Methylotuvimicrobium sp. KM2: one gene and its partner. The protein of the gene in region 1 interacts with the protein of each later gene in a pairwise test. Links are inferred from orthologs where the notes say so. Each region holds a gene or a part of one and is shown on either strand. Other genes may lie near its edges.

Region 1 (8,435 bases):
TGCCGTTGGAATTGATCCATGCGGTCGTATGGGTCGTTAAACACATCTATGTTTTCATAGAATTTATGTTGGATGAAATCATTTCATTGACATTTGATACCGATCCAAGAACCACCGAGATTATCGTGTTTTATTTGATGTTGGGCATTGGTGCAATCATGGCTGTGGCCATTTTTAACTATATCGTCGATTTGTGGCGCCAAGCCAAAGAAGCCGTTCCTGCTTGGTGCTTCGAACAAAAAGCTCAATTGCAAAATACTTGGCAAACATCGCCCATGATTAAAAAATCGAAAGTGGTATGCAGTATCGCTTTGGGCGGTTCATTTGCGGTAATGTTGACATTGGGCTGATTGACGGTACTGGACAGACCGGCTTGTTGAAGGCTATGCTCGAGCCTTCAACACTGTGTCAAGGAGTTTGCCATGTCATTATTTCCTAAATTATTCCCGGCAATGATCGATGCCGTGGATGCCACCATCAAGCAAAACTCAGAATCAGTCACCGAATTGGATCAAGCAATTGGCGACGGCGATCATGTCTCGAATTTACAACGCGGTATTAAGGCCTTAAAAACAAAAGAAGAGGAAATATCGGCGCTCGATTGGGCCTCTGCCTTGCAGAGCATCGGCATGGTATCGATGTCGGCGATCGGAGGTGCGTCGGGGTCTCTTTATGGAACGCTATTCATCGCAATGAGCAAAGCGGCCAAGGGGCAAGAGTTGAGTGTATCGACCTTCGCCGAAGCCTTCGCGCAAGGTGTCGAAGCGGTTAAGCGCAGAGGCAAGGCTGATGCCGGCGAGAAAACGATGCTCGATGTCTATATACCGGTAGCCGATTACCTGAAACAAGCGGAAGCCAATTCGACTCCATGGCCAGAAATTTTAGAGCAGGTTTGCGATACCGCTAATCAGGGTATGGAGGCCACTCGCGATATGGTGGCGACCAAGGGCCGAGCATCGTTTTTAGGAGAGCGCTCGCGAGGGCATATCGACGCCGGAGCGAAAACTGCGGAACTGATGATTTGCGCGATAGCATCGGTGCTAGCGAAATAAAGGTTACATGCCCCAGCGTAATGCCGCTGTATGGACAGGCGCATCCCACAGCTTCAATAACTCTTCATCGAGCAAGGTTAAGGTGATGGAGCAGCCGGCCATGTCGAGTGAAGTCGTATAGTTGCCGACCAGTGAGCGGCGGATATCCACACCGCTTTTTTGCCAAAACTGGGCTGCTAGGTTGTAAATCAAATGTAATTCGATGAGCGGTGTTGCTCCAAAGCCGTTGATATGCAACAGTACCGGTTGATTTTTTTTGGGTTTCAGCTCCTCATCAATCGCTGTCGAGAGCTGTTCGACGATCTCCGTGGCGGATTTGATCGGAATCGTTTCGTGCCCTCTTTCGCCGTGAATACCGACGCCCATTTCAATTTCATCATCATTGAGGTTAAATGTCGGTTTGCCAAGCGCCGGAACGGTGCAGCTCGTCATTGCCACCCCCATCGACGCGGTTGCTTCGTTCACTCTTTCACCCAAGGCTTTACAGGCGGCTAAGTCTTTGCCGTTTTCGGCAGCCGCGCCGACAATTTTTTCGACAATCAGTGTTCCGGCGACGCCGCGTCGCCCGGTGCTGTGATTTTTCGGCAGGGAAACGTCATCGTTCACCAACACAGTCGCATTCGAGCAATCGATCATTTCGGCGGCCATTTCGAAATTCATAACATCGCCCGCATAATTTTTAACAATGAATAATACACCGCCTCCGTTTTCGACCGCTTGCGCCGCTGCCATCATTTGATCCGGTGTCGGCGAAGTGAATATTTGCCCGGGACAAGCCGCATCGAGCATGCCGTGACCGACAAAGCCCGAATGCAAAGGTTCGTGACCGGAGCCGCCGCCGGAGATGAGCGCGACTTTACCGGATTGTGTCGCTGCCAATCGGCTGATGAAGTGGGGTTCTTTATTAAAATTGACGATATCGGCATGAGCCATGGCAAAGCCGGACAAGCTTTCGTCGAGCAGAGTATCGACGCTATTGATAAATTTTTTCATGTTCGGAACTCCTATGTGATGATATTAAGGGTAGACCTTGGCAGGCTGCCTGGCAAATCGGTTGTCGATCGGACGATTAAGTTATTTGCAAGGCCTGGGTAATCGCCCGAATATCCTGCATGACCCAAGTAGGCTGGAAATCGGAAACTTTTAAATCTTCTTCGGAAGACACGCCGGTCAAAACCATTAAACTGCGGATATCGGCTCTTACGGCACCGAGAATATCGGTATCGAGCCGGTCGCCTATTGCAATGGTTTTGTTTGTATCGGTGCCAAGCAAGGCCATGGCTTGTCGGTACATGATCGGCTCGGGTTTGCCGATAGTAATCGGCTTCACTCCGGTGGCGGCTTGTAAAGCCGCTAAAATGGCGCCATTGCCGATCGTCATACCCTGTTCGGTCGGTAATGAAGTATCGGCATTGGTGCCGATGAATCTAGCGCCGGCATGGAGAGTGTAAGTCGCATCGGCCAATTTTTGCCAGGTGAGTGTTCGATCCAGCCCGCATACAACGATGTCGGCATTTGTTTGAGTATTAACCGGGTCGAAAGTATCGGTTAAAGTAAATCCTTGTTCGAGAAGCGGTGCGCGCGCACCTTCTTCGCCAATTACGAAAATGCGACTAGTGGTCGGGTCTACCTCACACGATAAATAGGAGGCGGTAGCCATTGCCGATGTCAGTATTTGATCGGCGCTTATGAATACTCCCATTCCGGCTAATTTAATGACATATTGTTCGGCAGTGAGTGTTGCGTTGTTAGTCGCTAAAATGTAGCGTAAATGTTTGGCACGCAATGTCTCAAAAAAATCAATAAGCCCCGGAAGCGGTTGGGAGCCATGCCATAAAACGCCATCCATATCGATGATCAGCGCCTGAATATCGGAAAAAGGTGTCATAAGTTAGTTGTTATTAGGATTGATGAATAGAAAAGAAGGAGGCCAAGTACTCGGCAAAGCTTAAACTCCCGGAATATATTTATCGCGAAATCCTAAAGTACATTGAGGCGTTAGCAAAGAGCAAGTTTGATTCAAGTAATTGTTTCGCGCATAATTTTTACCCTCCGCTAGTAGTACTGTTCTGGCGACCTTCGACTCGGCGAAATTGACAACAGCTCGCATTCTGGTTAGAGTTCACCGTTCAGGTTAAAAATAGACTCGTTTAAAATCGATTTAGGCGCCAATTTTCCGCTTTAATTAAAGGGAATTATGGTGGTTTAGGGCCTGATCGTTAATTATGATTTTTCATTAAACAACAATAAACCGTAACTATCGGAGAAGAAACATGGCAAGACCATTAATACAAATGGCGTTGGACTCATTGGATTTCGATCAAACCGTTGCGCTTGCCGAGCAAGTGGCACCGTATGTAGATATTTTTGAGATTGGCACCCCATGCATCAAATACAACGGGATTGGCTTAGTGAAAGAACTGAGACAACGATTCCCGGACCAACTGTTGTTGGTTGACCTGAAAACGATGGATGCCGGCGAATACGAAGCGGCGCCATTCTACGCAGCGGGCGCGGACATCTGCACCGTGTTGGGCGTATCGGGTCTGGCCACTATCGGAGGTGTGATCAAAGCGGCGCGCGCGCACAATGCCGAAGTGCAAGTCGACCTGATCAACGTGCCTGACAAAGTCGATTGCGCACGCGAATCGGCGAAACTGGGCGCACAAATCGTCGGTGTCCACACGGGCTTGGACGCACAAGCAGCGGGCCAAACGCCATTTGCCGACCTGCAAGCGATTGCCGATCTGGGCCTGAACGTACGCGTATCGGTAGCCGGCGGTATCAAACAAGCGACCGTGCAACAAGTGGTTGCCAGCGGCGCGAGCATCATCGTGGTCGGTGCAGCGATTTATGGCGCGCCATCCCCGGCGGAAGCGGCACGCGAAATCCGTCAGCTGGTTGATGCAGCGAGTGCATAAGTCATGCATCAGCAACTGATCATTGACAAAATATCCGGCATTCTGGCGGCGACCGACGACAGCTATGATCAAAAACTGACCACCCTACTCGACCAAGCGAAACGCGTGTTCGTATCGGGCGCGGGTCGGTCGGGCTTGATCGGTCGGTTTTTTGCGATGCGCTTGATGCATAGCGGCTACGATGTCAGCGTGGTTGGCGAAATCGTCACGCCGAGCATCAAGGCGGGCGACCTGCTGGTCATTATTTCAGGCTCGGGCGAAACCGAACAATTGATCGCGTTCACCAAGAAAGCGAAAGAAATCGGCGCTAAAATCCTGTTGATCTCGGCAAAAAGCGATTCGACGATAGGCGACCTCGCGGATGCGGTGTTCCAAATTGGCACATCGGAGCTGTACGGCAAAGTGAAAGGCATGCCGATGGGCACCGTGTTCGAACTATCAACGCTGTTCTTCCTGGAAGCGATCATCTCACATATCATTCATGAGAAAGGCATTCCGGAAGAAGAAATGAGATCGCGGCACGCGAACCTGGAGTGATCCGAAGCGGAGCGATCCGCGCTGGAACAAACCGAAAGCCGAACCGAACGAGTGGCGGCCTGTCACTCGTTCCAACCGAATTCCAACACAACAAAAGAAGTGACCGAGCCGCAAGGCGTTACCGAAACGAGTCACCGTTGTAACTTACCGAATTGACAAAGGAGAAGAATATGCCTTCGCGCCGAGACTTAGCGAACGCCATACGCGCTTTGAGCATGGATGCCGTCCAAAAAGCCAACTCCGGACACCCGGGCGCACCGATGGGGATGGCGGATATCGCCGAGGTGTTATGGAACGACTTTCTGCAACATAACCCGACAAACCCGAACTGGGCCAATCGAGACCGTTTTGTACTGTCCAACGGACACGGTTCGATGCTGCTGTACTCGTTACTGCATCTGACCGGTTACGAACTGCCGATCGACGAACTGAAACAATTCCGTCAACTGCATTCAAAAACCCCGGGTCATCCGGAATACGGCTATGCGCCGGGCGTTGAAACGACGACCGGACCGTTAGGTCAAGGCATCACCAATGCCGTGGGCTTTGCGATAGCCGAACGCGCACTAGCGGGTCAATTTAACCGTCCCGGGCACGAAATCGTCGACCATTACACCTACGCCTTCCTGGGCGACGGCTGTTTAATGGAAGGCATCTCGCATGAAGCCTGCTCATTGGCCGGCTCAATGAAACTAGGCAAACTGATTGCCGTCTACGACGACAACAACATCTCGATCGACGGCGAAGTCCGCGGTCACGGCGACACGCCGGGTTGGTTCCTGGACGACACGCCGAAACGCTTCGAAGCTTACGGCTGGCACGTCATCCCGAAAGTAGATGGACATAATCCGGAAGCCGTGAAAAAAGCCTTGGAAGAAGCGCGCAGCGTCACCGACCGGCCGACCTTGATCTGCTGCCAAACCATCATTGGCTGGGGCTCACCGAACAAAGAAGGCAAAGAAGAATGTCATGGAGCGGCATTAGGCGAAGCCGAAATCACGGCAACCCGCGAACGTATCGGTTGGCCGCATGCGCCATTCGAAATCCCGGCGGACATTTACGCGGGTTGGGACGCAAAAAGCAAAGGCGCACGTCAGGAAGAAGCCTGGAACGACAAATTCGCGCAATATAAAGCCGCGCATCCGGAACTGGCGGCCGAATTCGAACGCCGCATGAACGGACAACTACCGAGCGACTGGTCGGAAAAAGCGAACGCCTTCATTGCAGCGGTCGACGCGAAAGGCGAAACCATCGCTAGCCGCAAAGCCTCGCAAAACACCCTGAACGGATTTGGCCCGTTACTGCCCGAACTGATGGGCGGCTCGGCGGACTTGGCGGGCTCCAACTTGACCCTGTGGTCGGGTTGCAAAGACGTCAACGCCCCGGGACATGACGGCAACTACGTCTACTACGGCGTCCGTGAATTCGGCATGTCGGCGATCATGAACGGCATCACCCTGCATGGCGGCTTCAAGCCGTACGGCGCGACCTTCCTGATGTTCTCCGAATACGCGCGGAATGCCTTGCGGATGGCGTCGTTGATGAAAATCCCGACCATCTTCGTCTACACGCACGACTCGATTGGACTCGGCGAAGACGGCCCGACCCACCAACCGATCGAACAAACCGCGACCTTGCGCATGATTCCGAACATGCAAGTCTGGCGTCCGTGCGATGCTGTGGAATCGGCGGTTTCGTGGAAAGCGGCGATTGAACGAAACGATGGACCGAGCTGTCTGATCTTCTCACGGCAAAACCTAGCGCACATTGCGCGGACGCCGGCGCAGATTGAAGCGATCAACAAAGGCGGCTACATTCTGAAAGACAGCGAAGGTCAGCCGGACGTGATCCTGATTGCGACGGGCTCGGAAGTCGAATTGGCGGTGAAAGCGGCAGACGAGTTGAGCGGCAGAGGCAAAAAAGTACGCGTCGTCTCGATGCCATCGACCAACGTATTTGATGCGCAAGACGAAGCCTACCGTGAATCGGTGCTGCCGTCATCGGTGACAAAACGCGTCGTGATTGAAGCGGGCGTGACCGACAGCTGGTGGAAATACGCGGGCACACAAGGCTGCGTCATCGGAATGGATCGTTTCGGCGAATCGGCACCGGCCGGCGCGCTGTTCAAAGAGTTCGGCTTCACCGTTGACAATGTCGTCAAACACGTCGAAGCTCTCCTATGATCCATCTCTAGCTAGTATCTGCAGAGTCTGGATAACAAAAGGGTTTGCGGCGCCATGAGTTTATTTGATCTCTAGGTAGCCGCGAACCGATTAAGTTTCGTCGGCGGGTTTTGCTGAACAGCTTCTTAAAAACAACGTATTGATGTGGTGTCCACAAATGAAAAATAATAATTGGCTAAATAGTTTATTAGGGATACTGCCGACCTCTTCTTCCGACGACTCGGTCGAGCTGAGTAGCGATGTTGTAGTGTCTGACAGAAGTTCCGAAGGGCCGACTGGGGTAGAGCGATATTTGAATAAAATGACTCCGGAAAAAAAGGCTTCTGTAACGGGTGTTGCAAAATATCTTGAAAAGCTTGATGTAAAACCGGAAGTTGATAAACCTCAAGAAATTGTTGTCGAGAAAATAGAGCCAGAGATGTTGCCGGAAGAAATCGAATCAGGAGTATCTCGGTATTTAACGAAAATGAACGAACGTGCCAAAGTAGAGCCGGCAGTTACCGGCGTGGCTAAGTACCAATTGAGGCATGAAATACTGGATAGGCCCCGGGAAGTTGTAACAGGGGTGGCAAAATACCTAACTAAAAAAGGGTTTGAAGAAAAAAAGGTGCCAGTTAGAACCGGCGTCGACAAATATGTCGCTAAGCAAGGTTTTATGGAAAATGCAGAGGCGCCGGCAACAGGAGTCGCCAAATATTTATTGCGCCAGCAAATTGAAGCAAGTCACTTGCCGCAAACAACTAAAGTTTCTAAGTATATGACGCAGCAAGAACAAGCTGCTCGTCAAATACCGGCACAGACAGGTGTGGCAAAATATCTCACCAAGCAAGTAGAGTTGGCGAAAAAATCCGCACAGTTAACCGGCGTTGAAAAGTTCATTGATGAACAGAAAAAAGCAGAGAAAAAACTGGAAGCGGAAAAAATTGTCGCAAGATATATTGAAGAAGAAGCCCGAATAGCAGCGGAAAAAAAAGCAGCTGAATCTACTGCGACAGAAACGGCAGAGGAGTCGATTGAAAGTAAATTAGCGGCTATAAGGGAAATGGACGGAACTGGAGTGGACAAATACGTCGCTAGACGGAGTATTTTAATTAGCCTGCAACCGCCGGTTACCGGCGTGGCAAAATATGCCGCTAAAAAATTAGCCAAGGAACATGGCGAGCCGGTTAAAACCGGTGTTGCCAGATATCTCGTAAAACAATATTTGGCTTCGTTGAATGCGCCTAAAGTGACCAAGGTTGAAAAATATATAACAAAAAGAGAGTTGGCGGCATTGAAAGCGCCGGCGACAACCAGCGTAGATAAATATCTTGCTAAATCTTTGTTATCTCGTAAAGAAACGTTAAAAGTTTCCGGTGTGTCCAAATATGTGAAAAAACACGCCTTAACTGATAATAAAGTGCGTAACATAACCGGTGTTGCAAGATATATGATCAAGCAAATCGTAGCACCAACCGTCGCCGAGCCTGTCATCGAGTTAACCGGCGTCGAAAAATATTTAAGGAATGCCGGTTAATAATTCTAAAAAGCCATTGGTTTTAATCGTATACGTGTGGTCGGGTTAGTTCGAAAGAGCATAGTCCGGCCCTCGAGGCCGAATAATCGGCTAATCTTCTTCTCCAGCCGCAAGCCCAATCTTGCGAGCCCTAACAGCGATAAATAAAATTGGTTCGTTCCAAGCATTTAAGCGCTGCTTCTCGCTTTTTCGGCCCAAAGTCTCTAAAAGGTATTGGGCATTGACA
Region 2 (5,722 bases), 3.7 Mb from region 1 along the record:
GTCTAAATCTTCCGGTGCAATGCCCAAGGCTTTTCCTGTACAGTAGGTTAGCATTGGCCGCATGCGTTTACCGCCGTCCAGCACGCAATAGCGCATGGCTTCGTGCAATTTTGTCGGAATTTGATTTTCGCTTGGCAGCCGGGCTTCCAAGGCTCTTTCGACTCGGTTTTGACAAAAGGTCAGATAGTCTTTCAGTGCGTTACTCATCGGTGAAGGGCTCCAGAGTTTGAGTGCCGTTTTTTTCCAGTAAAATCTGAACTTTCTGTTCGGCTTCCTGCAAGGCTTTTTGGCAGGTTCGGGTCAAAGCGACGCCGCGTTCAAATGATTTTAACGAATCTTCTAAAGATAGCTCACCTTGTTCCATTTGCTCGACGAGTTGCTCAAGCTCGGCTAGGGACTCTTCGAATAAATTCGTGGTTTTTTTTTTCGGCATGTAGATAAAATAGTAGGTAGAAATTGGGCGATGGAATCAAACCGGCCATTATATATGAAATTGGATAATGAGTGATTAGGAAGTATGAGTAATGATTACAATGCAGCCGCGATAGAAGTATTAAGCGGCTTGGAACCGGTCCGAAAACGGCCGGGTATGTATACCGATACGACCCGGCCGAATCATTTGGTTCAGGAGGTTGTCGACAATAGCGTCGATGAAGCGATAGCGGGACATGCCGATACGATTGCTGTCGTGTTATACAAAGACGGTTCGGTGTCGGTCGGCGATAACGGCCGAGGAATGCCGGTCGACATTCATCCGGAGCAGGGTATTCCCGGTGTCGAAGTGATTTTGACGCAACTGCATGCCGGCGGGAAATTCTCGAATAAAAATTATCAGTTCTCCGGCGGTTTGCACGGTGTCGGTGTGTCGGTCGTGAATGCCTTGTCGGCCCAATTGGAGATTGAGGTCAAGCGGGGCGGTAAGGTGTATCGCATGACCTTTGCCGACGGCGAAAAGCAGAGCGAGTTGACCGAAATGGGCTCGGTGGGCCGCAACAATACCGGTACTTCGGTCAAGTTTTGGCCGAATGAAAAATATTTCGATTCGAGTAAGATTTCGGTTAGTAAACTCAGGCATGTATTGAGAGCGAAAGCGGTATTATGCCCGGGTCTCAATATTACTTTGCAATCCAAATTTACCGATGAGCAATGGCAGTGGTGCTACCAAGACGGCTTAAAGGAATATTTACTCGATCGTGTAGGAGATGCCGAATTTTATCCCGAACCGCCGTTCATGGGCAAAATGACGTCCGATCATGAAGCGGTCGAATGGGGTATCGTGTGGACGGCGGATAGTTTGCCGGAAGCGATTAACGAAAGTTATGTCAATTTGGTACCGACCGCGCAAGGGGGCACGCATGTCAATGGTTTGCGGGCCGGCTTGACTGAAGCGATGCGCGAGTTTTGCGATTTCAGAAACCTATTGCCGCGAGGCATCAAGGTTTCTCCGGAAGATGTCTGGGAGCACTGCCATTTTATTTTGTCGGTCAAATTGGAAGATCCTCAGTTTTCGGGACAAACCAAAGAGCGATTGAGTTCGCGCGAATGTGTCGCGTTCGTCTCGGGCGTTGCTAAAGACGGTTTCAGTCTTTGGCTGAATCAGCATCCCTCCGAAGGCGAAAAAATTGCCGAAATCATCATTGCCAGCGCGCAAAAACGATTGAAATCCGCCAAGAAAATCGTTCGTAAGAAATTGACATCGGGACCGGCGCTACCCGGTAAGCTTGCAGATTGTTCCGGTCAGGATATTGGTCGATCCGAGTTGTTTTTGGTTGAGGGCGATTCGGCCGGCGGTTCGGCTAAACAGGCTAGAGACCGAGAGTTTCAGGCAATCATGCCGCTACGGGGGAAAATCCTAAATACTTGGGAAGTTGATTCGAGCCAAGTCATGGCCTCCCAAGAAGTTCACGATATCGCGGTGGCCCTGGGCATAGAGCCGGGTTCGGATGATTTGCGAAGCCTGCGCTACGGCAAGGTATGTATTTTGGCAGACGCGGACTCGGACGGAAATCATATTGCAACATTGATTTGCGCATTGTTTTACCAACATTTCAAGGCGCTGGTGCAAGCCGGTCATGTTTTCGTTGCAATGCCGCCGTTGTACCGGGTCGATATCGGCAAAAAAGTCTTTTATGCGCTCGACGAATCCGAGCGGCAAGGCGTTTTGGATCGAATTAAGGCGGAGAAGTTGAAAGGCCAGATCAATGTTCAGCGTTTCAAAGGCTTGGGCGAAATGAACCCGAGTCAGCTTCGCGAAACGACGATGAACCCCGATACCCGCCGGCTCGTGCAATTAACGGTAACCGAAGACGACGATACCAGCGAACAACTGGATTTACTATTAGCCAAAAAACGCTCGCCGGATCGCAAGCATTGGCTCGAAACCAAAGGGAATTTGGCGGATTTGTGATGAGTAGGGTGAGCAGTAAGTCGGGAGCGGAGAGCAGGGGTTGGTACTACAAGCGGGACCTTTCGCCGGTCAAACTTCATCGCTGGAGTGTCCTGCCATACACATCAATCTAAATGCTGCTCCTCGCTGCAGCTAAATTGCTATTGGCCGGGACGTCATGAGAGCCATTGCAACAAATCGCGGGTTTGGTAAATGGCAGCGTTATCATAACCGCGCCTGCGTTTATACCTTTCGCACTTCAAATTTCGGCAGTGCCTAAGGAGGCGCCGGGGTGCTCGGCAAAGGCTTTGCCAGCATGGAGCTGGCATAGAGCCTACAGGGACGTATTCACGGCGTCCTTTGACGGGCACCCCGGCGCCGAATTTTGATCTCCGATGAGTATAAACAAGACTACCGAAGTTTGAAGTTCGAAAGGTATATAAACGGACCGGGCAAGCGCCCGGCACAGTAAGGAATAACCATGGCTATTAAGAAAACCGAACTCTACTCCTCCCTTTGGGCTAGCTGCGACGAACTGCGCGGCGGTATGGATGCCAGTCAGTACAAAGACTACGTACTGACCCTGCTGTTTATGAAGTACGTCTCCGATAAGTACAAAGGCGACCCTTACGGCATGATCGTGGTGCCTCAAGGTGCCAGCTTCGACGATATGGTTGCGCTAAAAGGTGACAAAGAAATCGGCGATAAAATCAATAAGGTTATCAGTGCGCTTGCTGAAGAGAACGACCTGAAAGGCGTCATCGACGTGGCCGACTTTAACGATGAAGACAAGCTCGGCAAAGGCAAAGAAATGGTTGACCGACTAGGTAAATTGGTCGGTATTTTTGAAGGCTTAAACCTGGCTGATAACCGCGCCGATGGTGACGACTTACTTGGCGATGCTTACGAATACCTGATGCGCCACTTCGCCACCGAATCGGGCAAGTCTAAGGGCCAATTTTATACGCCGTCGGAAGTCTCGCGCATTCTCGCGAAAGTCATTGGTATCAATAGCGATACGCCGCAAGACGCAACCGTCTACGACCCCACCTGTGGCTCAGGCTCGCTATTGTTAAAAGCCAGCGATGAAGCGCCGCGTGGTTTGAGTATTTTCGGACAGGAAATGGACAATGCCACCAGTGCCTTGGCGCGTATGAACATGATTCTGCACAACACCGCCACCGCTAAAATCTGGAAGGGCAATACCATTTCCGATCCCCAGTGGAAAGACGCCAACGGCCGGCTTAAAACCTTTGACTTCGCTGTCGCCAACCCGCCGTTCTCCAATAAAAACTGGACCAGCGGCATTAATCCGCAAGAAGATGAATTTGGCCGTTTTACCTGGGGCATTCCGCCGGAAAAAAACGGCGACTACACTTTTCTGCTGCACATTATCAAAAGCCTGAAAAGCACCGGCAAAGGCGCGGTGATTCTGCCCCATGGTGTCCTGTTCCGTGGCAATGCCGAAGCGCGCATTCGTGAAAATCTGATTAAACAAGGCTACATCAAAGGCATCATCGGTCTGCCCGCCAACTTGTTTTACGGCACAGGCATTCCTGCCTGCATTATTGTGATCGACAAAGAGCACGCGCAAGCAAGGAAAGGCATTTTTATGGTCGATGCCAGCAAAGGCTTTATGAAAGACGGCAACAAAAACCGTCTGCGCAGCCAGGATATTCACAAAATCGTCGATGTGTTCACCAAACAACTGGAGCAGCCGCGCTATTCCCGCATGGTGCCCGTAAGCGAAATCGCCGCGAATGATTACAACCTGAATATTCCGCGTTACATTGATTCCAGCGAGCCGGAAGACCTGCATGACTTAAGTGCCCATTTGCAGGGCGGTATTCCCAATGCCGATATCGATGCTTTGGAACGTTACTGGCAAGTCTTCCCCAGTATTCGCGCCAGCCTGTTCGAACCCGTGCGCGAAGGTTACAGCCAAGCGTTGGTCAAAGCCAGCGAGGTGAAAAGCACCATTCTCAATCACCAGGAATTTAAAAGCTTTGCCGCAGCGAGCCTTGTGCCCTTTACCGATTGGTCTGAGCGCGCCAACTTAAAAGCCATAGCACCAGGTGAACAGCCAAAACAGATCATTCACCGCATTAGTGAAGACTTGTTGGAAAGCTATTCCAGCAACTCACTGCTCAGCAAATACGACATTTACCAGATTTTGATGGATTACTGGGCGGATACCCTGCAAGACGATGTCTATGTACTGGTGCAGGATGACTGGCCCGCAGGTAAGGTACTGCGCGAATTGGCGGTTAAAAAGGGCGAAAAACTCAAAGAAACGCCGGATTTGGTGATTAACAAAACCAAATACAAAGCCGAATTGATTCCACCGGCTTTGATCATCGCCCGTTTCTTCTCCAGCGAACAGCAACAAGCGGATGCCATGCAAGGCGCACTCGATAGCGCCGGCCAAGAACTGGAAACCTACTTGGAAGAAAACGGCGGCGAAGATGGCCTGCTGAGTGAAGCGCTGAACGATAAAGACAAAGTCACCAAAGCCACGGTTACCGAACGCTTGAAGCTGGCAGCAGACCCGGAAGAAAAGGCCGCCCTTAAACAGGCCAAGAAACTGTTCGATGCCGAAGCGGAGTCCAAAAAAGCCCTGAAAGAGGCGCAAGATGCCCTCGATTTAGCCGTGTTTAAGCAGTATCCCAAACTGAGCATCGACGAGATCAAAGTCCTGATTGTTGAAGATAAATGGCTGGCGACACTGGAAAGCAACATTGTTGCCGAAATCGAACGAGTGACGCAGCAACTGGCCAATCGAGTGAAAGAATTGGAAGAGCGCTATAGCGAGCCGTTACCGGCTATTATCCAATCGGTAGAGCAGTTTAGCGACAAAGTAGCAGGGCACCTAAAAGCCATGGGCTTGGAGTGGTCGGTATGAGTGAATTAAACTTCACCGGATTAAACCATCTGGTGGATGCCATTGCCCGCCAGATTGAGCAAGCGCGCAGCCAAGTTCGTCAAACGGTAAACATTGCCATGGTACAAAGTTATTGGGAGATTGGTCGCCTAATTGTTGAGGAAGAACAACAGGGTGAAAGCCGTGCGGTCTATGGCAAGCAACAATTACAGCAACTCTCCCAACAGTTAACAGAACGCTTAGGCAAAGGCTTTGACGTTGGCAACCTGCGTAATATGCGCCAGTTTTATCTAGCTTTTCCAATTCACGACGCAGTGCGTAGTGAATTAAGCTGGACACACTACCGAGCCTTAATGCGTATCGACAATCCAGCCGCAAGGGATTGGTATCTGCAAGAGGCGATCAGCCAGAGTTGGAGTGCTCGTGCATTAGAACGCCAAATCAACGTGCTCTAT

What was found. The genes of interacting proteins can lie anywhere in the genome.
Region 2: the proteins of dhaK (region 1) and parE interact in binary tests that used the Escherichia coli proteins (3 or more experiments, as listed by UniProt). The link is inferred for Methylotuvimicrobium sp. KM2 from one-to-one orthologs.

The regions. Positions count from the first base shown.
Region 1 is NZ_CP150634.1:4,883,208-4,891,642, reverse strand. The notes cover bases 51-2,964. They hold dhaK (dihydroxyacetone kinase subunit DhaK), read right to left. Parts: upstream 2,046-2,964; coding sequence 1,056-2,045; downstream 51-1,055. Other genes in these bases: WJM45_RS20585 (HAD-IIA family hydrolase), read right to left, coding at 2,122-2,940; dhaL (dihydroxyacetone kinase subunit DhaL), read left to right, coding at 423-1,052; WJM45_RS20600 (hypothetical protein), read left to right, coding at 51-350. Outside these bases: more of WJM45_RS20600, read left to right, coding at 1-50; hxlA (3-hexulose-6-phosphate synthase), read left to right, coding at 3,326-3,973; hxlB (6-phospho-3-hexuloisomerase), read left to right, coding at 3,977-4,510; tkt (transketolase), read left to right, coding at 4,681-6,693; WJM45_RS20565 (hypothetical protein), read left to right, coding at 6,851-8,209. UniProt on the Escherichia coli protein: Dihydroxyacetone binding subunit of the dihydroxyacetone kinase, which is responsible for the phosphoenolpyruvate (PEP)-dependent phosphorylation of dihydroxyacetone via a phosphoryl group transfer from DhaL-ATP.
Region 2 is NZ_CP150634.1:1,177,784-1,183,505, forward strand. What follows is about bases 1-2,962. They hold parE (DNA topoisomerase IV subunit B), read left to right. Parts: upstream 1-517; coding sequence 518-2,407; downstream 2,408-2,962. Other genes in these bases: ispA ((2E,6E)-farnesyl diphosphate synthase), read right to left, coding at 1-207; WJM45_RS05265 (exodeoxyribonuclease VII small subunit), read right to left, coding at 200-433; WJM45_RS05275 (type I restriction-modification system subunit M), read left to right, coding at 2,868-2,962. Outside these bases: more of WJM45_RS05275, read left to right, coding at 2,963-5,288; WJM45_RS05280 (PDDEXK nuclease domain-containing protein), read left to right, coding at 5,285-5,722. UniProt on the Escherichia coli protein: Topoisomerase IV is essential for chromosome segregation; it is the principal protein responsible for decatenating newly replicated chromosomes. It relaxes supercoiled DNA.